2 linked regions of the Blastococcus saxobsidens DD2 genome follow. The protein of the gene in region 2 interacts with the protein of the main gene of each other region in a pairwise test. Links are inferred from orthologs where the notes say so. Each region holds a gene or a part of one and is shown on either strand. Other genes may lie near its edges. The genes, in order: nth and aceE.

Evidence for each region.
Region 1: the proteins of aceE (region 2) and nth interact in binary tests that used the Escherichia coli proteins (3 or more experiments, as listed by UniProt). The link is inferred for Blastococcus saxobsidens DD2 from one-to-one orthologs.

Annotation. Positions count from the first base shown.
Region 1 is NC_016943.1:494,779-509,532, reverse strand. Bases 714-3,625 are described here. They hold nth (endonuclease III), read right to left. Parts: upstream 2,614-3,625; coding sequence 1,813-2,613; downstream 714-1,812. Other genes in these bases: BLASA_RS02330 (Crp/Fnr family transcriptional regulator), read left to right, coding at 3,100-3,625; BLASA_RS02335 (hypothetical protein), read left to right, coding at 2,713-2,955; BLASA_RS02345 (TlpA family protein disulfide reductase), read right to left, coding at 1,241-1,813; BLASA_RS02350 (NUDIX hydrolase), read right to left, coding at 714-1,244. Outside these bases: BLASA_RS02355 (cupredoxin domain-containing protein), read right to left, coding at 1-375; more of BLASA_RS02350, read right to left, coding at 483-713; more of BLASA_RS02330, read left to right, coding at 3,626-3,774; BLASA_RS02325 (NUDIX hydrolase), read right to left, coding at 3,956-4,750; BLASA_RS02320 (RidA family protein), read right to left, coding at 4,911-5,384; BLASA_RS24495 (hypothetical protein), read right to left, coding at 5,381-5,551; BLASA_RS02315 (ArsA-related P-loop ATPase), read left to right, coding at 5,654-6,724; BLASA_RS02310 (ArsA family ATPase), read left to right, coding at 6,721-7,929; BLASA_RS02305 (transglycosylase domain-containing protein), read left to right, coding at 7,970-10,186; BLASA_RS02300 (GatB/YqeY domain-containing protein), read right to left, coding at 10,242-10,694; BLASA_RS02295 (metallophosphoesterase), read left to right, coding at 10,984-11,895; BLASA_RS02285 (prolyl oligopeptidase family serine peptidase), read left to right, coding at 12,174-13,967; BLASA_RS02280 (hypothetical protein), read right to left, coding at 13,987-14,460; BLASA_RS02275 (aspartate-semialdehyde dehydrogenase), read right to left, coding at 14,498-14,754. UniProt on the Escherichia coli protein: DNA repair enzyme that has both DNA N-glycosylase activity and AP-lyase activity. The DNA N-glycosylase activity releases various damaged pyrimidines from DNA by cleaving the N-glycosidic bond, leaving an AP (apurinic/apyrimidinic) site.
Region 2 is NC_016943.1:1,887,238-1,902,450, forward strand. Bases 4,756-8,126 are described here. They hold aceE (pyruvate dehydrogenase (acetyl-transferring), homodimeric type), read right to left. Parts: upstream 7,773-8,126; coding sequence 4,956-7,772; downstream 4,756-4,955. Other genes in these bases: BLASA_RS08875 (M20 metallopeptidase family protein), read left to right, coding at 4,756-4,865. Outside these bases: BLASA_RS08855 (beta-ketoacyl-ACP synthase III), read right to left, coding at 1-399; BLASA_RS08860 (acyltransferase domain-containing protein), read right to left, coding at 396-1,598; BLASA_RS08865 (PucR family transcriptional regulator), read right to left, coding at 1,763-2,941; BLASA_RS08870 (pirin family protein), read left to right, coding at 3,024-3,575; more of BLASA_RS08875, read left to right, coding at 3,660-4,755; BLASA_RS08885 (DUF3052 domain-containing protein), read left to right, coding at 8,194-8,613; BLASA_RS08890 (peroxiredoxin), read left to right, coding at 8,657-9,118; BLASA_RS08900 (potassium channel family protein), read right to left, coding at 9,378-10,139; BLASA_RS08905 (esterase/lipase family protein), read right to left, coding at 10,166-10,978; BLASA_RS08910 (alpha/beta fold hydrolase), read left to right, coding at 11,198-12,109; BLASA_RS25550 (hypothetical protein), read right to left, coding at 12,129-12,485; BLASA_RS08920 (WS/DGAT/MGAT family O-acyltransferase), read right to left, coding at 12,751-14,196; BLASA_RS08930 (alpha/beta fold hydrolase), read right to left, coding at 14,349-15,213. UniProt on the Escherichia coli protein: Component of the pyruvate dehydrogenase (PDH) complex, that catalyzes the overall conversion of pyruvate to acetyl-CoA and CO(2).

The sequences.
Region 1 (14,754 bases), 1.4 Mb from region 2 along the record:
GCCGCTGACCGTCATCGTGCCCACCTGACCCAGCTGGAGGTGGAAGGTGCAGGCGAACGGGTAGTCGCCCGGCGTCTGGACCTCGAACTCGATCGTCTCCTCCTGCCCTGGGGCGAGGAAGGGGACGCCGGCGTCGATCGGAGCGGGCAGCTCCTCGTCGGTGTACTCGAGGTTGTGGGTCATCTGGTCGGCGACGTTCTCCACGGTCAGCCGCACCCGGCCGGGGGCGACGGTGAAGTGGTCGGGGTAGAACTCGTAGTCGTCCCTGGTCTGGACGGTGACCTCCTGGACGCCGTCGGCGGCCACCGTCACCTCGCCCAGGCCCTCGGCAACCGGCGCCGGAGCCGGCTCCTCGCTGCCGCAGCCGGTCAGCATGACCAGCGCAGCGGCGACCGCAACGGTCTTCCTGCCGAGGCCCCGGCCGCCTCCCGGACCCCGTCCCGGGCCTGCGAGGGGTGGGGAGGAGGTGGTCCTTCTACCGCTCATCGGGGCCAGACCGTACGCGTCGGAGCGCCGTCGGGCGCGGGATCGGCCACCGTCGGCGCGGCGGCGTCCTCGGCCCCCCCGGCGCCCAGCGAGCCGGGCAGGTGGGGCGGGCGCACCCCGGTCTCGCGCAGCGGGCGGACGTCGGAGGCGTCCCACGGGCGGGCGAGGCCGGCCGCCTCGAGGATCGCGTCGAGCAGGCCGGCGGTGAACCCCCACACCACCATGTCGGCGACGCCGAACGCCGGGCCGATGAAGCCGGTCGGGTGCCGGATGCGGAAGCGGTTCGCCGGGTCGACGAGGTCGGCGAGCGGGACGCGCGCGACCCGGGCCACCTCCTGGGGATCGCCGACGGTGACGTCCCGCGGGTCGTCCCACCACGCGACGACGGGCACCACGAGGTTGTCCGACGGGCCGAGGAACAGCTCCGGCAGCGTGGCGAGGACGCGCACGCCGTCGGGGTCGATCCCCGCCTCCTCCTCGGCCTCGCGCAGCGCCGTCCCGACCGGGTAGTCCTCACCCGCGTCCGCGCCCCCTCCCGGGAACGCGGGCTGGCCGGCGTGGCTGCGCAGGTGCGGTGACTTCTCGATGATCAGCACGTCGGGGCCGCGCGGGCCCTCGCCGAAGAGGATGAGGACGGCGGAGCGTCGCGCGGTGCGCGTCGCCTCCGGCCGCCGGTGCCGCAGCGGCAGGTCGCCGGCGCGCTCGACCAGCCGACGCAGGTAGTCGGGCAGCCCGTCGGCCACCGGCTGCGCGCTCACAGCTGCACGCCCAGGTGCTGGGCCACCAGGCCACGGAGCTCGTCCAGCGAGCCCACCGGCCCGGCCTCGGTGTGCACCAGGGCACCTCCGGCGTCGACGAAGTAGGTGAACGGCAGGGCGTTCAGGCCGAGCTCGGCCATCAGCTCCCCCTCGCCGTCGAACGCGCTGGGGAAGGTGACGCCGGCGTCCTCGGCGAATGACGCCGCCTGCGGCAGCCCGTCCTTGCTGATGACGCCCACCATCCTGACGTCGTCCCCGGCCAGCTCGGCGAACTCCTGCAGCACCGGCATCTCCTCCCGGCAGGGCGGGCACCAGCTCCCCCACAGGTTCACCACCATCGGCACGCCCGGTGCCCGAGCGAGGTCGAGCGAGCCACCCCCCGGGCACTCGAACACCAGCGCCGGCAGTCGCTGCGCCCCGACCGCCGCGGCCTCGGGCTGCTCGGGGCAGGGGGTGAGGGGCGCCACCGCGGTCGAGGGAGCGGCGGCCGGGCCGCCGTCGTCGGCCGGCTCGCCGGTGCAGCCGGCCAGCAGGAGAGCCGCCGCGAGCGCGACGAACGATCGGCGCATCACTCGGTGTCCGAGGCGACGGGTGTCTTCACGAGCGTCAGGGCCACCTCGGGATCGACCGGGCCGATGCCGAACGAGGGGCACCACTGCGCCAGGCCGCACGCCCCGCACGCCGCCTTCTTCGCATGGCACACCCGGCGCCCGTGGAAGATCACCCGGTGGCTGAAGTCGGTCCACTCCCTCTTCGGGACCAGCCGCGCCACCTCGGCCTCGACCTTGACCGGGTCCTCCTCCGCCGTCCAGCCGAACCGGCGCACCAGCCGGCCGAAGTGGGTGTCGACGGTCAGCCCGGGCACGCCGAACGCGTTGCCGAGCACCACGTTGGCGGTCTTGCGGCCCACGCCCGGCAGCGTGACCAGCTCCGCCATCCGGCGCGGGACCTCGCCGTCGAACCGCTCGACCAGGACCTGGCTGAGCCCGAGCACGGAGTTCGCCTTCGCCCGGAAGAACCCCGTGGGCTTCAGGATGGTCTCCAGCTCCCCTCGGTCGGCGCCCGCGAGGGCGACCGCGTCGGGGTACCGGGCGAAGAGCGTGGGCGTCACCTTGTTGACCATCTTGTCGGTGGTCTGCGCCGACAGGACCGTGGCGACCAGCAGCTCGAAGGCGTTGGTGAAGTCGAGCTCGCAGTGCGCATCGGCGTGGATGACGGCGAGCTCGCGGGCCATCCGGCGGGCCCGGCGGGTCTGCGCCAGCGGTGTCTCCTCCGGATCGAACGGCGACGCTCCGGTCAGCGCGGCGCGGGTGGGGCGACGGGCACGGACGGGGCGCGCGTAGGCCGGTGAGGACGCGGGTGCGGACACGCGCTCGAGGGTATGCGGGCCTGCCGACCTTCTCCTTCCGTGCCATCCTTGAGGGCGGATCGCTCCCCCGGTTCCGCCGACGACGCAGAGGAGGTCGGGATGGTCGCCCTCAGTGTCATCCTCTTCCCACCGCTGCTCATCGCGTTCCTGCTGGTCATGGAACGGGTCGAGGAGCCCCTCCGCCGGCCGGCGTCGTCCGCGCGCGAGGTCAGCGAGTTCCTCAACACCGCCACCCCCGGCGAGGTCGACACCCTGGCGACGTCCGGGATCCGGCGCGCCCTGTCCCGCTGGCGGCGACGGCGGCACAGCGCCCGCCGCTCCGACAACCCGCCGATGGTCTGAAGGACGGCTCCCTGCGGGGAGGTCGGATCTCGCTCCGACGAGGGACGCAGATCACCACCGAACGGGTGACCGACTGCACAGCCGCCTAGACTCGCTTTCGACACGGGCACCCCTGTGTCGGCGAAGAGTGTGAGAGGACGTGCAGTGGACGAGGTGCTGGCTCAGTCGGGGCTCTTCCAGGGGCTCTCCGAGGATGCGGTGGACCCCGTTCTCAGCCGCCTCGAGACGATCAACCTGCCGCGGGGTCGGGTGATCTTCAACGAGGGCGAGCCGGGCGACAGCCTGTACATCGTCATGACCGGCAAGATCAAGCTGTCCCGCCGGTCGCCGGACGGCCGGGAGAACGTGCTCGCGGTCATGGGGCCGTCCGACCAGTTCGGCGAGCTGTCCGTCTTCGACCCGGGTCCGCGCACCGCGACGGCCACCGCGGTCACCGACGTGAAGCTGGCCCGCATGCCGCAGTCGGTGCTGCTGCCGTGGATCGAGGCGCACCCGGAGATCGGTGAGCAGCTGCTGCGCGTGCTGGCCCGCCGCCTGCGCCGCACGAACGACTCCGTCGCCGACCTGATCTTCACCGACGTCCCCGGTCGCGTGGCCAAGGCGCTGCTGCAGATGGCCGACCGCTTCGGCAGCCGCGACACCGACGGCCTCCGGGTGAAGCACGACCTCACCCAGGAGGAGCTGGCCCAGCTCGTCGGCGCCTCGCGCGAGACGGTGAACAAGGCGCTGGCCGATTTCGTGCACCGCGGGTGGATCCAGCTGCAGGGCAAGTCCGTCGTCGTCCTCGACGAAGACCGCCTGCGCCGAAGGGCGAGGTAGTCGGCACGACCGTCGAACGCGAGAGGCCCGGACCGTGACGGTTCCGGCCCTCTCGCGTTCACTGCCTCAGGTGAGGAGAGCTCGGTCGTGCCGAGTGGGCCCCGGAGGGGTCCGCGCAGGCGCGACGCAGCGGCTCAGTGCAGCCGGGGAACGGCACGTGGCCGCGGTGTGATCCGGAGGATCACGAAGGTAATGGCACGGCCAGGCGGATGCGGGTGCCGTCGGGCAGCACCGCCCAGCGGCCGTCGGGGGTGTCCTCGAACCGCGGGCTGATCGGCTGCACCGGCTGCGGGGGCGACCCGGCGAGCGCGGTGGCGACGTCGGGGAACCCGGTCAGCTGGCCGAGCGTGTGTGTCGTCGGCGGCATCATCGGCCGGGTGCCGGTCTCCAGCTCGGCCAACGCCGCGGCCGGGCTCAGCCACGCGGCCTCGTCCGCCTCGCCCGACACGTCGCGCGCCTCCTGCCCGACCGGCAGCGCGGCGGCGAAGAACTTGGTGTCGTAGCGCCGTGGCTCGACCGGCGGGGTGATCCAGTGCGCGAAGGGGCGCAGCAGGTCCGACCGGAGCACCAGGCCACGGTCGGCCAGCAGCCCGGCCAGCGACAGCTCGCGGCTCAGCAGCGCCTGCCGCTGCTCCTCCCAGTCGTCGCCGGAGACGTCCGGAACGACCGCACCGTCCGGCAGCCCGGCGAGCAGGACGCCGGCTTCCTCGAACGTCTCCCGCACCGCGGCGCAGACGAGTTCCCGGGCGGTCCGCTCGCCGCACCCGAAGGCGGCGGCCCACTGGTCGGGCGCCGGCCCGGTCCAGCCGATCTCCGTGTCGCCGTCCCGCGGGTCGACGCCGCCACCGGGGTAGGCGGTCATCCCGCCGGCGAAGGGCATGCCTCTGGTCCGGCGCAGCAGGTAGACCTCGAGCCCGGGCCTCCCGTCGCGCAGCAGCAGGACGGTCGCGGCCTGTTTCGGTTCAGCCGGTGTCATCAGACGTCACCCCGTCAGCGGTGGACCCGGCGCGGGGGCCGGAGGCCTCCCGCTGGGGACATGGGCAGGGGCTCCACGCAGCAGGGGACGGCACCTGGGCGCGGTGCTGACCGGAGGGCAGCGGTGTCATGGCCGCGGTGCTGTCCGGAGGACAGCGGTGTCATGGCCGGAGCTCGACGGTGAGCTCGACCTCGACCGGGGCCCCGAGGGGCAGCTCCGCCACGCCGACGGCGCTCCGGGCGTGCTGGCCGGCCTCGCCGAAGATCCGCCCGAGCAGCTCGCTGGCCCCGTTCACCACGCGCGGCTGGCCGGTGAAGCCTTCCACGCTGGCCACGTAGCCGACCACGCGCACGATGCGGGCCACCGAGTCCAGCCCCACGAGGTCGTCGACGGCGGCGAGGGCGTTGAGCGCGCACAGCTTGGCGTCGGCGGCAGCGGCCTCGACGTCGACCGAGCCGCCGACCTTGCCGGTGCGGCGGAGCCCGCCGTCGACGAAGGGCAGCTGACCGGAGGTGAACACCAGGGAGCCGGTGCGCACCGCGGGGACGTAGGCGGCGACCGGGGCGGCCACCGCCGGCAGCCGGATGCCGAGCTCGGCGAGCCGGGCGTGCCAGCTCTGCGCGGGCGCCGTCATACCGGGCGCTTGAGGTAGGCGACCAGCTGCTCGGCCCCGGCGGGGCCGGGGAGCACGGTCACCAGCTCCCACCCGTCGACGCCCCAGGAGTCGAGGATCGCCTTGGTGTTGTGGACCAGCAGGGGGATGGTCGCGTATTCCCACTTCTGGCGGGCGGCTTCGCTCATGGGCGCGACGCTACTGCAGCCGGTGCGGAGGAGGGGCACGGCCGCCCGCGCCCCCGGGCTCCGCCGCGGGCCGACCCGCTCACCTGCTCCTACGCTGGTGCCGTGATCCCCGACCTGTCGCCTGCGCGTCTGCACGTGGTCACCGGCAAGGGCGGCACCGGGAAGACCACCGTCGCCGCTGCCCTGGCCCTGGCGCTGGCCGCCGGCGGGCGGTCGGTGCTGCTGGTGGAGACCGAGGGTCGGCAGGGCATCGCCCAGCTGTTCGACACGCCCCCGCTGCCCTACGAGGAGCGCCGCGTCGCCGTCGCCCGGGGCGGTGGGGAGGTGAAGGCCCTGGCCATCGACGTCGAGGAGGCCCTGCTGGACTACCTCGACATGTTCTACAACCTCCGGCGGGCCGGGCGGGCGCTGCGCAAGATGGGCGCCATCGACTTCGCTACCGCCATCGCGCCGGGTCTTCGTGACGTGCTGATCACCGGCAAGATCAAGGAGGCGGTGACCCGGCGCCGGAATGGCCGGGAGGTCTACGACGCCGTGGTCGTCGACGCCCCGCCCACCGGGCGGATCACCCGGTTCCTCGGGGTCACCGGGGAGATGTCGCAGCTGGCCCGGTCCGGGCCCATCAAGACCCAGAGCGACGGCGTCATGGCGGTGCTCCGCTCCCCGCAGACGGCGGTGCACCTGGTGACGATCCTCGAGGACATGCCGGTGCAGGAGACCACCGACGCCATCGCGGAACTGGAGAAGGCCGGACTGCCCATCGGCTCCGTCGTCGTGAACATGGCCGCCGAGCCGGTGCTGCCGGCCGACGCCCTCTCCCGCGCGGCCGCCGGCGAGCTCTCCGGCGCCGACCTCTCGCCCGCGCTCGCCGCGGCGGGTCTGCCCGGAGGCGCGGCGCTCGCCGACGCCCTGGCCGCCGAGGTGGTGGAGCACGCCCGCCGCTGGACCGCCCAGGATGCGCTGCGCGACCAGGTGACCGCGCTCGGTCGCCCCACCGTGGAGCTGCCGTTGCTGCCGGGTCCCATGGATGTGGGCTGCCTGTTCGAGCTGGCCGGTCGCCTGGAGGACCACCTGCGCGCGGAGGTGGGGCGAGCGGACAGGGGCGTGAGCATCGCAGCGAGGAACGAGCGAGGAGCGGAGCGCTCCGCGGGAGCGAGCGGGGGCACCGCGTGAGCGCGTCGCCCGCGGAGGCCCAGGGTCGGCGGCAGGCGCCCGCGATGGACCTCGACGCGCTGATCGCCGACCCGGCCACCCGCATCGTCGTCTGCTGCGGCGCCGGCGGCGTCGGCAAGACGACGACGTCGGCCGCGCTCGCGCTGGCCGCCGCGGAGGCCGGGCGGAGCGTCGTCGTGCTCACCATCGACCCGGCGCGGCGGCTCGCGCAGTCGCTCGGCCTGGTGGAGCTGGACAACGAGCCGCGGCGGGTCGACGTCCCCGGGATCGACGGCGAACTGCACGCGATGATGCTGGACATGAAGCGGACGTTCGACGACGTCGTCACCGCTCACTCCACGCCAGAGCGCGCCCAGCAGATCCTGGACAACCCCTTCTACCAGGCGCTCTCCTCCTCCTTCGCCGGGACGCAGGAGTACATGGCGATGGAGAAGCTCGGCCAGCTGCGGGCCAGCGACCAGTGGGACCTGATCATCGTGGACACCCCGCCGTCGCGGTCCGCGCTGGACTTCCTGGACGCGCCGAACCGGATGGGCCGCTTCCTCGACGGCACGATGATCCGGCTGCTCACCGCGCCCAGCCGGACCGGGTTCAAGTTCGCCAGCGCCGGCTTCCTGTTCTTCAGCCGGATCATCAGCAAGATCCTCGGCGGCCAGCTGCTGCGGGACATCTCCGCCTTCGTCGCGGCCCTGGACACGATGTTCGGCGGCTTCCGCGAGCGGGCGACCGCCACGTTCGAGCTGCTCCGCCGTCCCGGCACCTGGTTCGTGGTGGTCGCCGCCCCGGAGCCCGACGCCCTGCGGGAGGCCTCCTACTTCGTCGACCGGCTGTCGGCGGAGGGCATGCCGCTGGCCGGGCTGGTGCTCAACCGCACCCACCCCCCGGCGACGACCGCGTTGTCGGCCACGCGCGCCGAAGGGGCCGCGGAGGAGGTGGCCGAGTCCGGCGGGGAGACCGCGGCGCTGACCGCCGCCGCGCTGCGGGTGCACGCCGAGCGCATGCAGCAGGCCGCGCGCGAGCAGCACCTGGCCGACCGCTTCACCAGCGCCCACCCCGAGGTGGCGGTGCGCACGGTGCCGGCGGCTGCGGGAGACGTCCACGACGTGGACGGGCTGCGGGGGATGGCCGAGGCGCTGACCGGGGCCGACGACGACACGCCGACCGGCACGCCGAGGACACGAGTCCTTCCCGCGCGCCGCGGCTGAGCGCGGCGGCGACCAGCCGGACCGACGTACCCTGGCCGCGATGTCGGAAAACGCGCGCCTCCGTTCCCGTGTGCTCGCCAAGCTCGCCGCGACGATCGTCGTCGCCGGTGCGCTCGTGGCCGGTCTCCTGCTGCCCTGGGTCGGCGGCCCCGGCCTGGTGGCACGGAACTCCGTCTCGCTGCTCGATGCGCTCCCGGTCGAGCTCACCGACGAGACCCCGGCCGGCCCCAGCCGGTTGCTGGCGGCCGACGGCACGCTCATCACGAACTTCTACGAGCACAACCGCACGCCGGTGACCTCGGACCAGATCGCCGACGTGATGAAGCAGGCGCTGGTCGACATCGAGGACTCCCGCTTCTACGACCACAACGGCCTGGACGTCCAGGGCACCATGCGGGCGCTGATGACGAACCTCGCCGCCGGCTCGGTCCGGGAGGGCGGCTCGACCCTCACCCAGCAGCTGGTCAAGCAGACCCTGCTGCAGACGGCGAAGACCCCGGAGGCGCGCGAGGCAGCCAACGCCGAGACGGTGGGCCGCAAGCTCCGCGAGGCCCGCCTGGCGCTCGCCCTGGAGGACACCTACTCCAAGGACGAGATCCTCACCCGGTACCTGAACATCGTGTACTTCGGGCAGGGCGCGTACGGCATCCAGGCCGCCGCCCAGCGGTACTTCAGCGTGAACGCCACCGACCTGACCGTCCCCCAGGCGGCGATGCTGGCCGGCCTGGTGCAGAACCCGGGCACCGACGACCCCATCAGCAACCCGGAGAACGCCGTGGAGCGGCGCAACCAGGTGCTGCAGCGGATGCACGACCTGGGCCACATCAGCGCGCAGGAGCTGACCGACTACACCGCGCAGCCGGTCCAGGTCACGCCGGGTCTGGCGCCGCCGAACGGCTGCATCGACGCGTCCATCGGCGGGTTCTTCTGCGCCTACGCCAAGGACTACCTGATCGGGACCCTCGGGCTGACCCAGGCCGACCTGGAGAAGGGCGGGCTGACCATCCAGACCACGCTCCGCCCGGACATGCAGGCCGCCGGCGACCAGGCGGTGCTCAACACCGTGGGCATGGGGGCCCCGGTGGTCGGGGTCTTCGACGCCATCGAGCCGGGCACCGGGCACGTGCTCGCGATGAGCGTGAACCGCAGGTTCGGCTGCGGCGACCCCGCCGCCGGCTGCGAGTCGATCAACTTCGCGACCATCCCGACCAAGGGATCGGGGTCGACCTTCAAGACCTTCGTCGCCGCGGCGGCGATGGAGAGGGGGCTGCCGGCCAGCCACACCATCACCACGCCCGAGCCCTACACCTCCCGGGTGTACGAGTCGTACAACCCGGAGACCCGGAAGATCGAGCCGTACAAGATCGGCAACGTGGGCAGCCGCTACCCGAACACGCTGACGATGACGCAGGCGCTCTACATGTCCTCCAACACCTACTTCCTGGCGCTGGAGGACGCGCTCGGCGCGATCCGGCCGGCCGTCGAGATGGCGCAGCGGCTGGGCATGAACTTCGACTACTCGGTCACCCAGACCCCGGCCCAGCAGATCATCGACGAGAACCGCCCGTCGTTCGCCTTCGGGACCGACGGCGTCAGCCCGCTGGACCTGGCCAACGCCTACGCGACGATCGCCGCCGGCGGGGTCAGGTGCGTCCCGACGCCGGTCCTCTCGATCACCAAGCCCAACGGTGAGCCGCTGACCGGTGAGGACGGCGAGCCGGTGGTGAAGGGTGACCGGTGCGAGCAGGTCATCGAGCCCGGGCTCGCCCACACGCTGAACCAGATGATGCGCAGGGACGTCGAGCCGGGGAACCGGATGCAGACCGGCTCGCGGGCCTACATCCCCGGTCACCAGATCGCCGGCAAGACCGGCACGGTGAACGCCAACGACTCGGTGACCTTCGTCGGCTCGACCCCCGAGTACACCGCGAGCGTCATGGTGTTCCGCCCGCGGGACAACCAGAGCGTCGGCGGCTACGGCGGCGGCAAGCCGGCCAGCATCTGGCACGACGCGATGCTGCCGATCCTGTCGGCGCAGGCCCCCGCGGCATTCCAGCCCGCCGACCCCAGGTACGCGGGCCGGGGCGTCGACGCACCGCCCATCGGCGACCGGTCCTCCGACGGCGACGACGACCGTCGGCGCAACCGTGGCAGCTCCACGCCACCGCCCGCCGCGCCGCCCGCGGAGCCCGCGACACCGCCCGCGGACGGACCGGCACCGCCGGCCGAGCCGGTCACGCCCCCGCCGGCCAACTGACGAAGGACCGTCCTCCGCGCCGCGTCGAGCTCGCGGTGCGGAGGACGGGGCCTGGTCAGCCGAGCTGGCGGCGTACCTCGGCGGCCACCCGGGCTCCCTCGGCCCGGTCGGCGACGACGCCGTTCGCCGCGCCCATGACCCTGCCCATGTCCTTCATGCCCGAGGCGCCGGTGCGGGTGATCACGTCGGCGACGATCGCGGCGAGATCGGCGTCCCCGAGCTGGGCGGGCAGGTAACCGGCCAGGACCTCGCCCTCCGCCTGCTCACGGGCGGCCTGCTCGGCGCGGCCGGCCGAACCGAATGCCTCGGCGGCCTCCCGGCGCTTCTTGGCCTCCCGGCGGAGCACCGCCTGCACCTCGTCGTCGGTGAGCTCGCGGGCCTCCTTGCCCGCGACCTCCTCGGCGCTGACGGCGGCGAGCACCATGCGCAGCGTGGCGGTGCGCAACTCGTCGCGGGCCTTCATGGCGGTGGTCAGGTCGGTGCGCAGCTGTTCCTTGAGGTCGGACACTCGTTCTCCTCGCTGGCGCTCGTCGGCCTCGTGCCCGACAGCGGAACTCTTCTCCTGGTGACCTCGCAAGCTCGGTCACTTGTTCTCCTCGCTGGCGCTCGTCGGCCTCGTGCCCGACAGCGGAACTCTTCTCCTGGTGACCTCGCAAGCTCGGTCACTTGTTCTCCTCGCTGGCGCTCGTCGGCCTCGTGCCCGACAGCGGAACTCTTCTCCTGGTGACCTCGCAAGCTCGGTCACTCCCAAGCCTGGCACGACGCCGGTGCGACGTGCGCCCGTAGGCTCTACGACCGTGCGCTGGTACACCGCCGTCCCCACCGCCGCCGTCGCGTCCGGCGCAGCGGTGACCGCCTACGCGAGCCTCTACGAACGCACCCGCTGGACCCTGCGGCGGTTCGACGTCCCGGTGCTCGCTCCCGGGTCGGCCCCGCTGACGATCCTGCACCTGTCCGACCTGCACATGACCGCCGGCCAGCGGAGCAAGCAGGAGTGGGTCGCCGGGCTGGCCGAGCTGGAGCCCGACCTGGTGATCGACACCGGGGACAACCTCGCCGGCTTCGACGCCGTCCCCGGCACGCTGCGCGCGCTCGACCCGCTGCTGGACCGGCCCGGCGCCTTCGTGCTGGCCAGCAACGACTACTACGCGCCCCGGCCGAAGAACCCGCTGAAGTACTTCAAGCGGGCGCACAAGCGGGTGCACGGCGACGAGCTGCCCTGGCGGGACCTGCGCGACGGCATGCTCGCGCGCGGCTGGCTCGACCTCACCAACGCCCGCGGCGAGCTGACCGTCGGCGGACGGCGGATCTCCTTCGCCGGCGTGGACGACTCACACCTGCGGCGGGACCGCTACGAGCAGGTCGGGGGCCCGGCCGATCCGGCGGCCGACGTCCGCATCGGTCTGGCGCACTCCCCCGAGCCCCGGGTGCTCGACCGGTTCGCCGCCGACGGGTACGACCTCCTGCTCTGCGGGCACACCCACGGCGGGCAGCTCCGCGTGCCGTTCTACGGGGCCCTGGTCACCAACTGCGGCATCGACCGCGACCGGGTGCGCTGGCTGCACCGCTGGGCCCCGCCCGCGACCGGGCGCCCGGCCGGTACCTGGCTGCACGTCTCGGCCGGGCTGGGCACCAGCCCCTACGCCCCCGTGCGGTTCGCCTGCCCGCCCGAGGCCACGCTGCTCACGCTCACCGCGCGTCCGGCCTGATCACCCGGTCCCCCGCCGCCGAGCCGGCGACGGGGCAGCGCTAGACTCGACGACGCACCTCGGGGTGTGGCGCAGCTTGGTAGCGCGCGTCGTTCGGGACGACGAGGCCGCAGGTTCAAATCCTGTCACCCCGACCCTCCGCTCAGGGGCCGCCGGAAGGCGGCCCCTGAGTCGTTCCGGGACGCTGCGAGGATGGGCACGTGAGCGAGCGTGCGAGCGGAACCGATGGACAGAGCAGCTGGGGCACGCGTTCGACGCGCGCCGGCGAGGCGCGGCGCGTGACCGCCGAGCAGGCCACCCCCACCCTTCCGCCGGAGGTCACCGCTCGCTGGCAGGCCCGGTTCCGGGCGCCCCGGGTCTCCCTGCCGGACTGGGCGGAGGAGGCCCCGCACCGGAACCTCTACTCCTCGGACCTGAGCGGGGTGGTCGAGCAGTACGCCTGGGACCGTGGGACCGGCGCTCACCGGCAGGTCACCGACCGCCCCAACGGCACGCTCATCGCCACGCTGAGCCCGGGCGGCGAGACGATCTGGTGGTTCGCCGACAACGACGGCGACGAGTTCGGCGTGTGGATGACCCAGCCGTTCGGCGGCGGGGAGGACGCCGTCGCGGTCGCCGAGGTGGGACCGGCCTACCCGGCCGGCCTCGAGGTCGGCCGGTCGCTCGTGGCGATCGGGCGGAGCACGGACGACGGCAGCGAGCTGTGGCTGGCCCCGCACGGCGGGGCGCCCCGCATCATCTACCGGCACCCCGACCCGGCCTCGGTGGACGCGCTGACCCGTGACGACGAGCTGCTGGTGATCTCGCACTCCGAGCACGGCGACCCGCGCTACCCGGCGTTACGGGTGCTCAGGACCGGCGATGACGCCGTCGTGGCCGAGAAGTGGGACGGCGAGGGTCTCGGCCTGCACGCCCTGGAGTTCGCGCCGCTGCCGGGCGACCGGCGGCTGCTGGTCGGCCACGAGCGGCGGGGCCGCGAGGAGCTGCTGGTCTGGGACGTCGCCGCCGACACCGAGACCGAGATCGTGCTCGACCTGCCCGGCGACGTCACGGCCGGCTGGTACCCCGACGGGTCGGCGCTGCTGGTGGGCCACGACCACGCCGCCCGCACCGAGCTCTACCGCTACGACCTGGTCTCCGGTGGGCTGGAGCGGGTGGCGACCCCGCCCGGCGTCGTGCGGGGAGCCACGGCCCGCCCCGACGGCACCGTGGAGCTGGCCTGGTCGAACTCCGAGCGTCCGCCGGTGATCCGCCGGGCCGACGGCCCGGTCGTGCTCTCGGTGTCCGACGAAGAGGCCCCGGCGGCGTACCCGGTCGAGGACCGCTGGGTGCCCGGCCCGGGCGGCGACGTCCACGCGCTGCTGGTCCGGCCCGAGGGCCCCGCTCCGTACGCCACGGCGTTCCTGGTGCACGGCGGACCCGAGGCCGCCGACGACGACTCCTACCGCGCCCGCCGGGCCGCCTACGTCGACGCCGGGTACGCGGTCGTGCACGTGAACTACCGCGGGTCGACCGGCTACGGGTCGGCCTGGCGGGACGCGCTCACCGGCCGGCCGGGGCTGACCGAGCTGGAGGACATCGGCGCCGTCTACGACGCGCTGGTCGCCGAGGGGGTCGTCGACCCGTCGCGCACGCTGCTGACCGGCGGCTCGTGGGGTGGCTTCCTCACCCTGCTCGGGCTCGGCACCCAGCCGGAGCGCTGGACGGCCGGCATCGCGGAGGTGCCGGTGGCCGACTACCAGGCCGCCTACGAGGACGAGATGGAGGGCCTGCGGGCCTACGACCGGGCGCTGTTCGGCGGGTCACCCGACGAGGTGCGCGACGTCTACGTGCGCTCCTCACCGATCACCTACGTCGACGCCGTCGCCGCGCCGGTGCTCGTGGTGGCCGGCGCGAACGACCCGCGCTGCCCGATCCGGCAGATCGACAACTACCTGACCCGCCTCGAGGAGCTCGGCAAGGACCACGAGGTGTACCGGTTCGACGCGGGGCACGGCTCGCTGGTCATCGAGGAGACCATCCGGCAGGTGGAGATCGCCCTGGCGTTCGCCCTGCGGCACGTGCAGCCCTGACCGGCCCGGCCGGCGCGGCTCACCCGTCGCGCCGGCCGGCGACGCGCGGACGGCGGGGCTCCAGCAGCGCCCGGCGTGCGTTCTCCGTCCGCCGGCGAACCGCCCGCCGGAACGCCCCGCGCCCCCCGTGCGGATCGTGCGGGGAGAACGCCGACCACACGAGGTGGGCCTCCGGTGGCTCCGGCGCCCGGTCGTCCTCGCCCATCCGCTCGTGGAGCACGACGAGCGTCCGCTCGGCGAGGTCCTCGTCGTCCAGCAGGGCAGCGAGGTCCTGCGGGTCGCGTCCCTCCGCGGCCAGGGTCTCGGCCACCCAGCCGAACATCCCGGGGCCGAACGCGCGCACGACCACGTCGCTGAGCACGGCGTGCGCGGCGTCGACGGGGACGCCGCCTTCCAACGCGAGCTCCAGCTCGACCCAACCCCGGAGCAGGTACCGGTCCGCGCCGGGCGCGAATGCCTGCCCGTCGTCGGAGAAGGCGCCGTCGTCGATCACGGGACGATCCTGCCGGAGCAGGCGCCGGCCACGGGCGTCAGCGGCCGCGGGCGGCGATCAGCTCGGCGATCTGGACGGTGTTGAGCGCGGCGCCCTTGCGCAGGTTGTCGTTGCTGACGAACAGGGCGAGGCCGCGACCGTCGTCGACCCCCTGGTCCTGCCGGATCCGGCCGACGTAGCTGGGGTCGCGGCCGGCCGCCTGGAGCGGGGTCGGCACGTCGGAGAGCTCGACGCCGGGCGCGGCCGACAACAGCTCGGTGGCCCGCTCGACGCTCAGCGGCCGGGCGAACTCGA
Region 2 (15,213 bases):
GGCTGCCGCGCTGAGCGCGTAGCACCAGCCGGCGCAGCCGGCGTTGATGTCGAAGGCGCCCGGCCGGGGCGCCCCGAGCTGGTGGGCGATCCGCGGCGCGAGGCCGGGGATCGCCTTCGGGGGGCTCGTGGTCGCGAGCAGCACGAGGTCGATGTCGCTCGCGTCGAGACCGCTCGCTGCCAGTGCCTTGCCGCCGGCCGCGACCGACATCTCCACGAGCGTTTCGTCGGGCTCGGCCCAGCGACGCTCGGCGATGCCCACCCGGCTCTGGACCCACTCGTCGCTGGTGTCCATCCGCTGGGCGAGCTCGTCGTTGGTCACCCGGCGGCGGGGGCGGTAGCTCCCGAAGCCGAGGATGCGGGCGCCGGGGGCGCCGGGCGGCAGCTGCAGCGGGGTCACGCGGTCACCTCCGGGTAGAGCCGGGCGATCGGGTCGCCGGCGTCGACGAGGTCGCCCTCGTGCACCAGCCACTCGGCCAGCACGCCGTCGTAGGCGGCGGAGACGTTGACCTCTTCCCGCCGGCCGCGGATGCAGCCCAGCGGCGTGCCCGCGGGCAGGTGCGTGCCCTCGGCGACGTCGGCCGGGCTGACCGTGCCCCGGGCGGGGGCGACGACCATCCGCCAGTCGGGCAGGTGCTCGGCCTCGGAGCGGCCGCGCTCGGCCTCGATCAGCGCCCGCGCGTGGCCGAGGTCGGCCGGGCTGCCGACGGCGAGCACCTCGATGCCCGCCCCCTTCCACTCGCGCTTGGCCAGCCCCGCCAGCGCCCCGGCGGGAGGCAGCTCGATCACGGCGGTGACGCCGAGCTCGCGCATGGTGGCCAGGCAGGAGTCGAAGCACACCGGGCTGGTGACCTGGCTGACCAGGCGGGCCAGCGCCTCGCTGCCGGAGTCGACGGCGGCGCCGTCGGCGTTGGAGAGCAGCAGCCGGCTGGGGTCGGCCGGACGTAGTCCACCGACCAGACCCTCGAGCTCCTCGCGCGCCGGGGCCATGTGCTCGGTGTGGAAGGCGCCGGCGACCGGCAGCGGCATGACGCGGGCCTTGGCCGGTGGGTCGGTTTTGAGCGCATCGAGCCCGTCCAGGGGCCCGGCGGCGACGATCTGGCCGGCCCCGTTCCTGTTCGCCGGGGTCAGCCCGTGGCGGCCGATGGCGGCGAGGACCTCGTCGGGGTCGCCGCCCAGGACGGCGGACATCCCGGTGGGTGTGCGGGCGCACGCGGCGGCCATGGCCCGCCCGCGGACGGCGGTGAGCGCGATCGCCGCCTCGACGGACAGCACGCCGGCCAGCGCGGCGGCGGTGAGCTCGCCGACGCTGTGCCCGGTGATGACGACGTCCCGGCCGGCCTGCGGCGTGTGGGCGACCGGCCCGGGAAGACCGCCCAGCTCGCGAGCGACGAAGAGGCTCATCGCGACGACGAGCGGCTGGGTGACGGCGGTGTCCTTGATCGCCTCGGCGTCGCCGGTCGTGCCCAGGGTCAGCAGGTCGGCACCCGCGATGGCCCCGGCCCACCGGAAGAACGGCTCCGCGCCGGGCAGGTCGAGCCAGTCGGTGAGCATCCCGGGCTTCTGGGCCCCCTGACCAGGGGCGAGGACGGCGAGCACCTCCTCACCGTGCCAGTGATCACCGTGTCCCGCGGCGAGATCGACTACGAAAGGACACCGCTGATCTTTGGAGGATTCCTCCAACTCGCGCCCGTGTTCGACGCCGTCACCGCTCACTCAGTGGTGGGAACCGCACGCCTCGCCCGCGGAGGACGGCCGCCGGCTCAGTGCCAGAGCGACCGGTCGCGGTCGAGGGCGGCCAGCACGAGGGCGACCTGCAGGGTCCAGCTGCCACGCGGATCGGTCGCCGACAGCCCGGTCAGTTCGGCGGCGCGCTTGAGCCGGTACCGCACGGTGTTGGGGTGCACGAAGATCGCCCGCGCGCTCGCCTCCAGGTTGCCGCCGCTGTTGAGCACCGCCTGCACGGTCTCCAGCACCCCGCCGCCGGCCGAGCGCAACGGGGCGGCCACCTGCTCCTGCAGGGCGGCGCGGGCCAGCGGGTCCCCGTCGAGCGCGCGCTCGGCGAGCAACGCGTCGGCGGCGACCGGGCGGGGGGCCTCGGGCCAGGCGCGCGCCGCCCGCAGCCCGGCGAGCGCCGCCGCCGCCGAGACCGCAGCCCGGCCCAGCCCGTCCACGACCGGGCCGGTGACGACCGGTCCGTCGCCGAACTCGTCGCTGATCCGCTCCGCCACGACCTCGAGGTCGCCGGTGCCGCCCAGCACCACCACCAGCTGCTCGGCGTGCACGCCGACCAGCACGTCGCAGCGCAGGCCCCGCGCCGTGCGGCGCACGGGGCCGTGCGGGTCGTCGACCCCGGACGGGGTCGCCCCGACGACGACGAGGGCGAGCGTGCCGGCCGCCCAGCCGAGCGCCGCCGCCCGCCCGGAGAGCTCGTCGGACCGTTCGCCACGCACCAGGGCGTCGACGACCAGCGCCTCCAGGCGCGCGTCCCAGGCCCCCCGGCTCTCGGCGAAGCTGGCGTAGACGTGCGCGGTGGCGAAGGCGACCTCCCGGCTGAACTGCAGGACCGCTAGCCGCAGGTCCTCCTCCTCCCCGGGCGCGGCCACGGATGCCACGCGCTCCTCGACCACCTCGACGGTGACCTTGATCAGGTCCACCGTCTGCTTGAGGGCCACCGCCCGGACCAGCTCCCGGGGGGCCGCGCCGAACACCTCGCCGGTGAGCCGGGGCGGACGGCCGGGGCTGCGGCACCACTCGACCAGGGACGCGATGCCGGCCTGCGCCACGAGCGTCACCCACGACCGCTGGTCGGCCGGCATGGCCCGGAACCAGGGCAGGTCCTCGTCCATCCGGGCGACGGCCTGGGTGGCCAACGACCCGGACGCGCGCTCCAGCCGCCGGAGCGTGGCATCGCTCGGCGGGCGGTTGGTCACCCGGCTCACCCGGTCAGCGTGTCACGCCGTCCTGGGTCGGGGAGAGTGGAGTGGTGGAGGTTCCCCCGGTCGGCACCCGCGAGACCACCCGGTGACCGGTCTGGAGTCCCGGGTCGTCCTCGCCCCCGAGGACGGCTCCCTGGGTCCGCTGCTGCGGATCGCGGACGACCGGCTGGCTCCCGGCGCCGGCTACGGCCGGCACGAGCACCGTGCGGTCGACGTGGTCGCGGTCGTGCTCGCCGGGACGCTGATCCACCGGTGGGCGGCCGGCGCGAAGTTGACCGCGGGCGACGTCGCGGTGCTGCGCGCGGGGGAGGGGCTGGCCCACGACGAGGTGGCCGGCAGCGAGGGCGCGTGGGTGCTGCAGTGCTATCTGCGCAGCGCCGCCCCCGGGGCCCCGGCGGCGCACGCCGTGCACCGGGTGGCCGGCGGGTGGGTGGACCTCGGCCGCGCGGACGCCCGCCTGTGGATGCAGCGCACCGCGGCCGCCGGCGAGCTGACCCCGCCCCCCGGAACGGTGCTCGTCGCCGACGCCGCCGGGGTGCGCCGGGCCGGCGGCGGGCCGGTGCGCGTGGACGGGGCGGCGAGCATCCTGGTCTGGCAGCTCGATGCGGAGCGGCCCGACTGGGCGCGGAACTGGTGAAGGAGTCCTTCCTGCCCACCTTTCGCGGGCTCGCCGGCGGTGCCCTGGACGGGGCCGGCCGCAGATCCGTGTGACATTGGAGGCATGCCGACCAGCCCCTCCGATCTGCTCGCCGCTGCGTACTCCGACGCCGACCGCACCATCGAGCTGCGCCGGCAGCTGCACCGCAACCCGGAGATCGGCCTGCACCTCCCGCGCACCCAGGCCACCGTCCTCGAGGCGTTCGCCGAGCTGCCGATCGAGGTGACCACCGGCACCACCACCAGCTCCGTCGTCGGGGTGCTGCGGGGTGCCCGCCCGGGGCCCACCTACCTGCTGCGCGGCGACATGGACGCCCTCCCCGTGCACGAGGACACCGGCCTGCCCTTCGCCTCGCAGGTGCCGGGGGCGATGCACGCCTGCGGGCACGACACCCACGTGGCGATGCTGGTGGGCGCAGCCCGATTGCTCGCGGCGCGGCGGGAGGCACTGGCCGGGCAGGTCGTCTTCATGGTCCAGCCGGGGGAGGAGGGCTTCCACGGCGCGCGCTACATGCTCGAGGAAGGGCTGCTCGACGTCGTCCCGGAGGCGCCGGTCAGCGGGGCGTTCGCGCTGCACGTCTCGTCCACGCTGCCCAGCGGCACGGTCAACGTCCGCCCCGGGCCGATGATGGCCGCCGCGGACCAGTGGCGGATGACCCTGCGTGGCCGCGGCGGGCACGCCTCCGAGCCGCACGCGGCCGCCGACCCGATCCCGGTGGCCGCCGAGATCGTGCTGGCGCTGCAGTCGATGGTCACCCGCCGGGTCGACGTCTTCGACCCGGCCGTGGTCACCGTCGCCCACATCGAGGCCGGCTCCACCAACAACGTCATCCCCGACACCGCCTACCTGGAGGGAACGATCCGGACCCTGTCACCGGAACGCCGGGCGGACGTCGTCGCCTCGGTGGAACGGGTGGCCGGTCACGTCGCGGCCGCGCACGAGATGGCGCTGCACTGGGAGCACATCGAGGGCTACCCGGTGACGATGAACGACCCGGGCGTGGCCGCCCAGGTGCTGGAGACGGCGGCCGAGCTGCTGGGCCGCCAGGCGGCGGTGCTCATGCCCGCCCCGCTGATGGGCGCCGAGGACTTCTCCTACGTGCTGCAGCGGGTGCCCGGTGTCATGGCGTGGCTCGGTGCCCGGCCGCCCGGCGTCGACCCGGCCACGGCGCCGCCCAATCACTCCAACCTCGTGGTCTTCGACGAGGAGCCGCTGCCGGCCGGCGTGGCGCTCTACGCGCAGATGGCGCTGCAGGCGCTGTCCGGCTGAGACACCGGTCCCGCCCACGGCATAGGAAGCTATACCTACGGTTCGGGTCCCGATTCCGTAGGCAAAGCCTCCTATGCCTGGGGGCGGGGGTCAGGTCGCGGGGCTGGGGTCCGACCGCTCCTCGGCCGGCGCCGCCTGCACGTCCCGCACCTGGTACTTCTCCACGGCCTGACGGACGACGGAACGCTCCACCTGCCCCTCGTCGGCCAGCGACGCCAGCGTGCGGACCACGATGGACTCCGCGTCGACGTGGAAGTGCCGGCGCAGGGCCGGGCGGGTGTCGGACAGGCCGAAGCCGTCGGTACCCAGCGTCGACATGCCGCCCGGCACGTACGGCGCGATCAGGTCGGGGACGGCGCGCATCCAGTCCGACACCGCCACCACCGGGCCCACGGTTTCCTGCAGGCGCGAGGTCACGAACGGGACGCGCGGCTCCTCCTCCGGGTGCAGGAGGTTCCACTCGGCGCACTCGTCGGCCTGCCGGCGCAGCTCGGTCCACGAGGTCACCGACCAGACATCGGCCGAGACCCCCCAGTCGTCGGCCAGCAGTTCCTGGGCCCGCAGCGCCCACGGCAGCGCGACGCCGGAGGCCAGCACCTGCGCCTTGACCTCGCCGGCCGCGCCGTCGTCGGCCCGCGGGCCCTCCGCGTAGCGGTACATGCCGGCGAGGAGCGCCTGCACGTCCAGGCCCTCGGGCTCGGCCGGCTGGTTGAACGGCTCGTTGTAGACGGTCAGGTAGTACATGACGTCCGGCGACCGGTGGCCGCCCAGGGGCGAGCCGGGGTCCTGGCCGTACATGCGCACCAGGGCGTCCTTGGTGATGTGCGCGACCTCGAAGGAGAACGCCGGGTCGTAGGAGACCACCGCCGGGTTGGTGTGCGCCAGGAGCAGCGAGTGCCCGTCCTCGTGCTGCAGCCCCTCGCCGTTCAGCGTCGTCCGCCCGGCCGTGGCACCCAGCAGGAAACCGCGGGCCATCTGGTCACCGGCGGCCCAGATCGAGTCGCCGGTGCGCTGGAACCCGAACATCGAGTAGAAGATGTAGATCGGGATCATCGGTTCGCCGTGCGTGGCGTACGAGCTGCCGGCGGCGGTGAACGAGGCCACCGACCCGGCCTCGTTGATCCCCTCGTGCAGGATCACGCCCTGCTCGGACTCCTTGTACGTGAGCATCAGTTCGCGGTCGACCGAGGTGTAGCGCTGGCCGGCCGGGTTGTAGATCTTCTGCGTCGGGAACAGGGAATCCATCCCGAACGTCCGTGCCTCGTCCGGGATGATCGGCACGAAGCGCGGACCCAGCTCGGAGTCCTTGAACAGCTCCTTGAGCAGGCGGACGAACGCCATCGTCGTCGCCACCTCCTGCTTCCCCGACCCGCGGCGCAGCACCTCGAGCGCCTTGTCGTCGGGCGCCTTGAGCGTCTTGAACTCCGAGCGCCGCCGCGGCACCGCCCCGCCCAGCGCCCGGCGCCGCTCGAGCATGTACTGCATCTCGTCGGAGTCGGGGTCGGGCTTGTAGTACGGCGGCAGGGTCTTGTCCAGCGCGTCGTCCGGGATCGGGAGGTAGAGCCGGTCGCGGAAGTCGGCGAGGTCCTCCGCGGTCAGCTTCTTCATCTGGTGGGTGCTGTTGCGGCCCTCGAAGTGGCTGCCCAGCGTCCAGCCCTTGATGGTCTTGGCGAGGATCACCGTCGGCTGGCCCTTGTGATCGATGGCGGCCTTGTAGGCGGCGTAGACCTTGCGGTAGTCGTGCCCGCCGCGGGCGAGGTCCCAGACCTCCTTGTCGCTCATCCCCTCCACGAGCTTGCGGGTGCGGGGGTCCCGACCGAAGAAGTGCTCCCGGACGAAGGCGCCGTCCTCGGCCTTGTAGGTCTGGTAGTCGCCGTCGGGCGTGGTGTTCATCAGGTTGACCAGCGCACCGTCGCGGTCGGCGGCCAGCAGCTTGTCCCACCCGCGGCCCCAGATCACCTTGATGACGTTCCAGCCGGCGCCCCGGAAGAACGACTCGAGCTCCTGGATGACCTTGCCGTTGCCGCGGACCGGGCCGTCGAGCCGCTGCAGGTTGCAGTTGACGACGAAGGTGAGGTTGTCCAGCTCCTCACGGGCCGCCAGGCCGATGACGCCCAGCGACTCGGGCTCGTCCATCTCGCCGTCGCCGAGGAAGGCCCAGACGTGCTGGTCGGAGGTGTCCTTGATGCCGCGGGCGTGCAGGTAGCGGTTGAACCGGGCCTGGTAGACGGCGTTCATCGGCCCCAGGCCCATGGAGACGGTGGGGAACTCCCAGAAGTCCGGCATGAGCCGCGGATGCGGATAGGACGACAGCCCGCCGCCGGGGTGGCTGACCTCCTGGCGGAAGCCGTCGAGCTGGTGCTCGGTCAGCCGGCCCTCGAGGAAGGCGCGGGCGTAGATGCCCGGGGAGGCGTGGCCCTGGAAGTAGATCTGGTCGCCACCGCCGGGGTGGTCCTTGCCGCGGAAGAAGTGGTTGAAGCCGACCTCGTACAGCGAGGCCGAGGAGGCGTAGGAGGAGATGTGCCCGCCGACGCCGATGCCGGGGCGCTGCGCCCGGTGCACCATGATCGCGGCGTTCCAGCGGATGTAGGCGCGGATCCGCCGCTCGACGTGCTCGTCGCCCGGGAACCACGGCTCCTGCTCGGGCGGGATGGTGTTGATGTAGTCGGTGCTGCGCAGGGCGGGCACGCCCACCTGCTGCTCGCGGCTGCGCTGCAGCATGCGGAGCATCAGGTACCGGGCCCGGTTCCGGCCGGCGTGGTCGACGACGGCGTCGAGGGACTCCAGCCACTCCTGCGTCTCGTCGGGGTCGGTGTCGACCAGCTGACTGGGGAGCCCGTCGGTGATGACCGCGCGGGCCTGTCCTGCCCGGGCGGGGTCGCCGTCCGGCTGCTGCGGTGCGCTCATGGCCCTATCGTCTACCGCCGACGTAGCCCCCGTCACCTCTGCTGCCGCTGGATGGAGAACTCGTGTCGCGCCGTGCCGCTCCCGGCGGCGGGCGCGGTGGCCGTACGAGGCTTGCGCCGTGCCGGTCATGGCCTACGCTTCCGCCTGCGGCGCCGGAACGGACGGCGCCGCCCCGGATGCCCGGCCCTGACGGCCGGGCGGCGGGCGCGTCGGCGGAGCGAGAGGGGTGACATGACCGGGGTGCGGGTGGTTCTCCCGCTGGTCGTGTCCGTCCCCCGCGCGTGCTGGCCCTGCCCCGCCCCGATCTCGTGGCCCGTACGGTCATCGGCGTGATGCATCCCCGCGCGGTCACCGGCCCGACAGGGCACCATCCATCGCAGACCAGGTCAGCAGAGGATTCACCCATGGAGGAGCAGCAGGGATGAGCGTCGACAGCGCCGGCATGGCGGCCCGGCTGGGCATCAAGCCGGGCATGGTCGTGCAGGAGCTCGGCTGGAGCGAGGACGCCGACGAGGACCTGCGTGACTCCGTCGTCGAGGTCTCGGGCAGCGAGATGGTGGACGAGGACACCGACGAGGTGGCCGACGTCGTGATCCTGTGGTGGCGGGAGGACGACGGCGACCTGTTCGACGCCCTCACCGACGCGCTCACCTCGCTGGCCGACGAGGGCGTGGTCTGGCTGCTCGTGCCGAAGTCCGGCCGCCCCGGCCACGTCGAGCCCGGTGACGTCACCGAGGTCGCGCCCACTGCCGGCCTGTCGCAGACCAGCAGCATCTCCGCGGCCAAGGACTGGTCGGGCATCCGCCTGGTCACGCCCAAGGCGGCACGCAGCCGCCGCTGACCCGCTTCCCCGCGCGCGGAACCGGTGGGGCACGATCGATCGAATGAGCCTCTCCGTCGGCGATCGCGCCCCCGAGTTCAGCCTCCCCGACCAGGACAAGCAGGTCGTCTCGCTTGCCGGCCTGCGCGGCAGGCCCGTGCTGCTGGTCTTCTACCCTTTCGCCTTCTCCGGCATCTGCACCGGGGAGCTGTGCCAGCTGCGCGACGATCTGGACACCTACACCGACGCCGGGGTGCAGGTGCTCGCGATCAGCACCGACCCCGTCTTCAGCCTCAAGGCGTTCAAGGCGCAGGAGAACCTCGACTTCCCGCTGCTCTCGGACTTCTGGCCGCACGGCGTCACGGCCCAGACCTACGGCGTCTTCAACGAGAAGGCCGGCATGGCGCTGCGCGGCACGTTCCTGATCGACGCGGAAGGCGCCGTCGCCTTCGCCGAGGTCAACGCACCCGGCGACGCCCGCCAGCAGACGGGCTGGAAGGACGCGGTCGCGAAGCTCGCCACCTGAGCGCCGACCGGCCACAGGGCCCGGGGCAATACCCTGGGCCCGCGGGGCGCGTAGCTCAGCGGTAGAGCGCTCGCCTTACAAGCGAGTGGTCGCAGGTTCGAACCCTGCCGCGCCCACCCCGTCTCCGCGCCAGATGCGGCTGAAGCCGGCCTCGCCGCCGGTCGAGACCGGCTTTCGCCGCATCTCGGTGCCTGGGTCGAGCAGCCCCGCGGCCTTCCGCGCCGCGGTGGACCCCGGCGTCGGCGGCTGAGCCGCCCGTTCAGCCCGGGGGAGCCGCCGCCGACCGTCGTCCGTCCGCCGTGGCCGACGGCTGACCGAGCTCCTGGCGCAGGGCGGCGATGTCGGCCCGCAGCGCGGCGACGTCGCGGCGGGTGGCCGCCTCGGACTCGTCCTCGACCTCCTGCACCTTCTGGACCAGCCAGGACGCGACGGAGGCGGTCACCGTGCCCAGCAGGGCGATCCCGACCAGCATCAGCCCGGCCGCGATCGCCCGGCCGGTCGTGGTCACCGGGAACCGGTCGCCGTACCCGACGGTGGTCACCGTCGCGAACGACCACCACACGGCGTCACCGAAGCCGGTGATGTTCGCGTCGGGATGGTCCCGTTCCGCGTCGAGGACTGCGAGGGCGGCCATGATCATGACCAGCACCGTCGCCGACCCCACGAAGGTGAGCACCCGACCCCGCAGCGCCGCGCCGGCGTAGCGGTTGAGCACGCTGAGCACCGTGACCAGCCGCAGCAGGCGCAGCGGTCGCAGCATCGGCAGGACCACGACGGCCAGGTCCAGCAGGTGGGTGCGGACGAACCGCGCCCGGTCGTTCGCGAGCAGCAGCCGGACGACGTAGTCGACGGCGAACGCGGCCCAGGTTGCCCACGCGACGACCTCGCAGGCGGTCCGCCACGGCCGGGGCAGGTCGGGGTCGAGAATCGGCCATGCGTAGGCGGCGAGGAACAGGAGCGAGGCGGCGGTCAGCGGCCACTCCGCCGTCCGTTCCCAGCGTTCGAGGCGGGTAGGGGGCACCCGCCGAGGATCCCACCGGCCGTTCGTCAGGCGGCCGAGCGGGAGGAGATGGTGTCCGGGCCGGGGGCCGCCGGCATGGCGGGCTTGGGGAAGGCGGGGCGCAGGAACGCCGGGGCCCTGAACGGCTCCCACTCGCCCTCGGGCTGGGCCAGCCGGTCGGCGATCGCCCAGAGCGCCGCCGGGTGGTGGCCGATGCCCAGGTGGCTGGCGGTGACGGCGATGTTCTCGCAGCGCTCGCCGGGCACGTTCAGGCAGGTCTGCCAGTGCACGATCCCGTCGAAGTGCGAGTAGATGGAGGTCGCGGGCACCGGCAGCGGGCACCCCTCGGACTCCAGCGGGTACGGACGCTGCTCCACGTGCAGGTGGGCGTAGCGGTCGTACACCTTGCTGGCCCGGGTCTGGCTGTGCCGCTCGATCCGGAACGGGCTGCCGAGCGTGATCACCTGGCGCACCGCGTCGGGGCACTGACGGGCGAGGTCGCGGGCGAAGATGCCGCCCAGGCTCCAGCCGATCACCGTGACCTCGCGGCGGTACCGGCCGTGCAGGTAGTCCAGCTTGTCGCGCAGGCCGTTCACGCACGTGGCGGTCGGGCCGATGTTGCGGCCCAGCCCCCAGCCGTGCACGCGGTAGCCCAGCCGACGGAGCGTCGCGCGGAGCACCCGGGTGGAGCGGTCGTCGGCCAGCAGCCCGGGCAGGACCAGCACCGGGTGCCCGTCGCCCTTGGGCAGCCGCTGGGCCAGCGGGCGCGCGGCCAGGTAGAGGCCGTAGTCCGCGACCGCCCGCCCGGGCTCGCTCAGATAGAGCGGGAGCGTCGGACCGTCACCCTGCTGTCGTGCCACGTCGTCCTCCTGGCTGCCGTCCGTTGGTGGAACCGCTGTACCAATGTGCGTCCTGGCTCACACTCGGGGGGCCTCCCGCGCGCACAGATGTTGCCGAACTGTGTCCTGCGTCATATCAGACGTCGTCGTTCCGCTGGTGGGCGCGCGGAGGGCCGGTGCTGCGGTCGCTGGCAGGACGTGCCACCGTACGGGCGGCCTGACACGGGGAGAGGGGTACCGATGGCGGAGAGCGGCGTGCCGGGACGCAGCAGCACCGTGGACCTGGACGGGCCGGTGCACTACGTCGACTTCGGCGGCCCGGAGGAGGGGCCGGCGGTCGTGCTCGTGCACGGGCTGGGTGGCTCGCACCTGAACTGGGACCTCGTCGCGCCGCTGCTGCAGGACCACGCGCGCGTGTGGGCGATCGACCTGCCGGGCTTCGGGCGCAGCGAGCCGGGGAGCCGCAAGGCCAGCGTGACGGCGAACGTCGGCGTCCTGCACCGCTTCCTCACCGAGGTGGTCGACGAGCCGGCCGTGCTGGTCGGCAACTCGATGGGCGGGATGATCTCCATCCTCGAGGCGGGGGAGCGCCCGGAGGCGGTGCGCGGCCTGGTGCTGCTCGACCCCGCCGTCCCCGGTCCCCGCCGTGCCCTCGACCCGCTCGTCGCGGTCACCTTCGCCCTCTACGCGATCCCCTTCGTCGGGGAGCGGTTCCTCTCGTGGCGGCGGCAGCGCCGGACGGCGCTCGGTCGCGTGCGCGAGATGCTGCACCTGGTGGGCGTCGACCCCGACCAGCTGCCGGCACACGTCATCGACCGCTCGGTCACCCTCCTCGAGGAACGGCGCGACGTCGCCGGCATGGACCGCGCCTTCCTGGCCGCCGCCCGCTCGTTGCTGCGGGTGCTGGCCGATCCGCGTCGCTACCGCTCGGCGATGGCGTCCATCGACGTCCCCGTGCTGCTGGTCCACGGCGACCGCGACCGGCTCGTGTCCGTGCAGGCGGCCCGGGACATCGCCGCCCGTCACCCCGACTGGCGCTACTCCGAGTGGGCCGGAGTGGGCCACGTACCGCAGCTGCAGGAACCGGAGCGGCTGGCCGACGAGCTGCTCGACTGGATGCGCGGATCCGCGTTGACCCGCGCCCCGGCCTGAGGTCTAGCCCCGGGGGCGGTCAGCCGCCGGGACGGAGCGTGTCCCGCAGTGCCTCCAGCCCGGTGTACCGGGGTGTCCACCCGAGCTCCTCGCGGGCCCGGGTGGTGTCCATGATCGCCGGCCGGCCGGCGGCCTCGATCCACTCGGCCGCCGGCGGGAGGAACGGCAGCCGCGCGACCGCCCGCGCCGCCGCCTGTGCGGGCGCGGCGGGGAGGGGGATCGGGATCACACCGAGCTCCCGGGCGACATCGGCGGCGGTCAGCACGCCGTCGCCGGCGATGTTGTACGCCCCGGGCGGGCCGGCGCCGAGCACGCACAGCAGCAGGGCCTGACCGACGTCGTCCTCGTGGATGAACTGGAGCGGGTGCTGCGGCACGAGCAGCGGCACCGGCACCGGCAGCGGGCCGGGCCGGTCGAACAGGCGACGCCCCAGCGGGATCGGGGTCGCGCACGTCGCCCTGCCGGTAGTCCATCTTGGTCCAGCCGCGCTCGGCCGGGTCGAACGGCCGGCGGGCGATGCCGATGACCCGGGGCCACCCGGTCGTCGTCCTGGAGCAGGGGCACCAGCCCGGCGCCGAACGTGCCCGTCGGCCCGGTGACGGCGACGGTGAGGCCGCCGTCGTGGCGCTGCTCGGCCGGACTCACCGGGCGCCGGCCCGCGCGGAGCGCCTGCCCTTCGGCTGGGCGACGTCCGGCGTGGCCTGGTCGGCGCGCGCGTACTCCAGCAGCTCCTCGATGCCCCGCCGGATGCCGCCGGAGAGGACGTCGACGTCGGGGAAGGCGTCGAAGTCGGCGTTGATGCCGAAGGTCATCCGGTTCAGGTAGCTGAAGATGCCGATGGAGCAGCGGGTGCCACCGGCGATCGGCACGTAGGCGTGTGCGGTGCACATCCGCCGGCCGAGGACGTACAGCGGCACGCGCGGCCCCGGCACGTTCGTGGTCACCGCCTGGCACCACATCTGGCCGGCCCTGACCGCCGACCGCACGCCCATCGACAGCAGCGTGGGCGCCACGAAGTCGCCCATCGAGATGATCGACGGCACGTCGACGGCCTGCATCGCCCGCTTGTACTCGTCCATCTGGCCGCGGACGGCCTGCAGTCGGGAGACGGGATCGGGGTCGCCGACCGGGAGATCGACGAAGACGCAGGAGACCTGGTTGTCCAGCGATCCGCGCTGCTTCTCCGAGCGCACCGACACGGGCACCATCGACCGGACCACGAGCCGTTCGGAGGAGAGCTCGCCGCGGCCCTGCAGCAGGTCGCGGAAGCCCCTGGTGATCGCGGTCAGGACGACGTCGTTGACGGTGCCGCCCAGCGCGGTCCGGACGGCCTTGAACTCCTCGAACTGCCCGTCCGTCCAGGCCCAGCGCCGGTGCGGCCCGATCGGGCCGTTCAGCGACCGCGCCGTGGGGGTGGCCGCCTGCTTGGCCAGCGACGGCAGCGTCTGGGCGAGCGTGCGCCCGGACTCGGTGAAGCCGCGCACGCCGCGGACGGCGGTGCCGACGCTCGGCAGGCTGGTGAGGGTCCGCATCGGCTGGGCGGCCGCCTCGGCGACCGCACCGGCGACGAGGGTCACCGACGACGGGTCGCGGCGCGGCGTCCAGTCCCGGGGCTCGTCGTGCGTCGCCTCCGGGTCGAGGTCGAACATCAGCTGCATCAGGTCGGTGCCGGCGACGCCGTCGACCATGCAGTGGTGGACCTTGGAGATGATCGCCCAGCGCCCCTCGGCCAGGCCCTCCACGAGCCACAGCTCCCACAGCGGCTTCGCCATGTCCAGGCGCTGCCCGAGCACCCGGCCGGCGAGGTTCCGCAGCTGCTCGTCGTTGCCGGGAGAGGGCACCGCGGTGTGCCGGACGTGGTACAGGATCTGGAAGTGCGGGTCGTCGACCCACATCGGACGGCCCAGCTGCAGCGGGACCTCGCGCACCCGCTGCCGGTACCGCGGCACGAGGGGCAGCTTGCTCAGCAGCAGGCGCACCACGTCGCCGTAGCTCGGGGCCGGGCCGTCGAAGACGGCCACCGACCCCACGTGCATGGGGGTGTTCTCGCTCTCCGCGAAGTAGAACCCGCTGTCGAGGGCGCTCATGCGGTCCACGTCTCACTCCTCGCCGCCCCGGTCGCCTCTGACCAGAGCCGTCGCACGTCTCGGCCGGCAGCCGAAGTTATGTGTGTCGCGCAGTACGCGCAGACCGGTCGTGTGGTCGCGACCACATCCTGGGGTGCCCGGGATCCGGGCCGTCAACCGGCCTTCCGCGTCCGGTGCTCCACGCGGTCGAGCAGGTCGAGGAGGGCGCGGTCGACCACGGCCCGGCGGGTGAGGTTGACGCTGTGACCGGCCCCCGGCACCACCACCAGCTCGGCGTCCGCCCCGATCGCCTCGGCGATCCGGCGGCCGTGGGCGGCGGGAGTGAGCCGGTCGTGGGTCCCGGCCACGACCGTGACCGGCACCCGGCGCAGCACCGGCAGGGCGGCGGTCTCGTCGTGGTCGAGGAACGTCGCGTAGAACGCCATCGTCACCGGCAGCGGGGTCTCCTCGAGCAACCGCTGGACCATGCGCACGCTGCGTGGGTCGGCGTCGTCCCGGCCGAACAGCAGCCGGCGGATGGCCCGGCGGCCGAGCCATGTGTCCCGCCGGCGCCGCCGCTCCAGGAACGGCGCCAGCAGCTGGAGCAGCCGGAGGTACAGCGACAGCAGACCCAGCCGGCGGCCCGTCTTCACGAGGAACCCGGCCGGGCCGGTGTCGACCAGCCCGCCGGCGGAGGTGGCCAGGAGCAACGCACCGACGACGCGGGTGCCGAACAGCTCCGGACGCTGCCGGGCGAGCGCCAGGATGCTCATGCCGCCCATGGAGTGCCCGGCGAGCACGACCGGCCCGCTGGGGACGACGGCGTCGAGCACCTGGCCCAGGTCCTGCCCGGTCCGGTCGATCGTGGCCCGGGTGAGCGGCGTCCAGCCGGAGCGACCGTGGCCGCGCTGGTCCCACAGCACCAGGCGGGCCCGGCCGCGCAGCGCTTCCCGCTGCACCTCCCACTCCGCCAGCCGGGCGGTGAACCCGTGGCAGAGGACGACGGTCAGCGGTGCATCCGTGTCTCCGCCCGCCCCA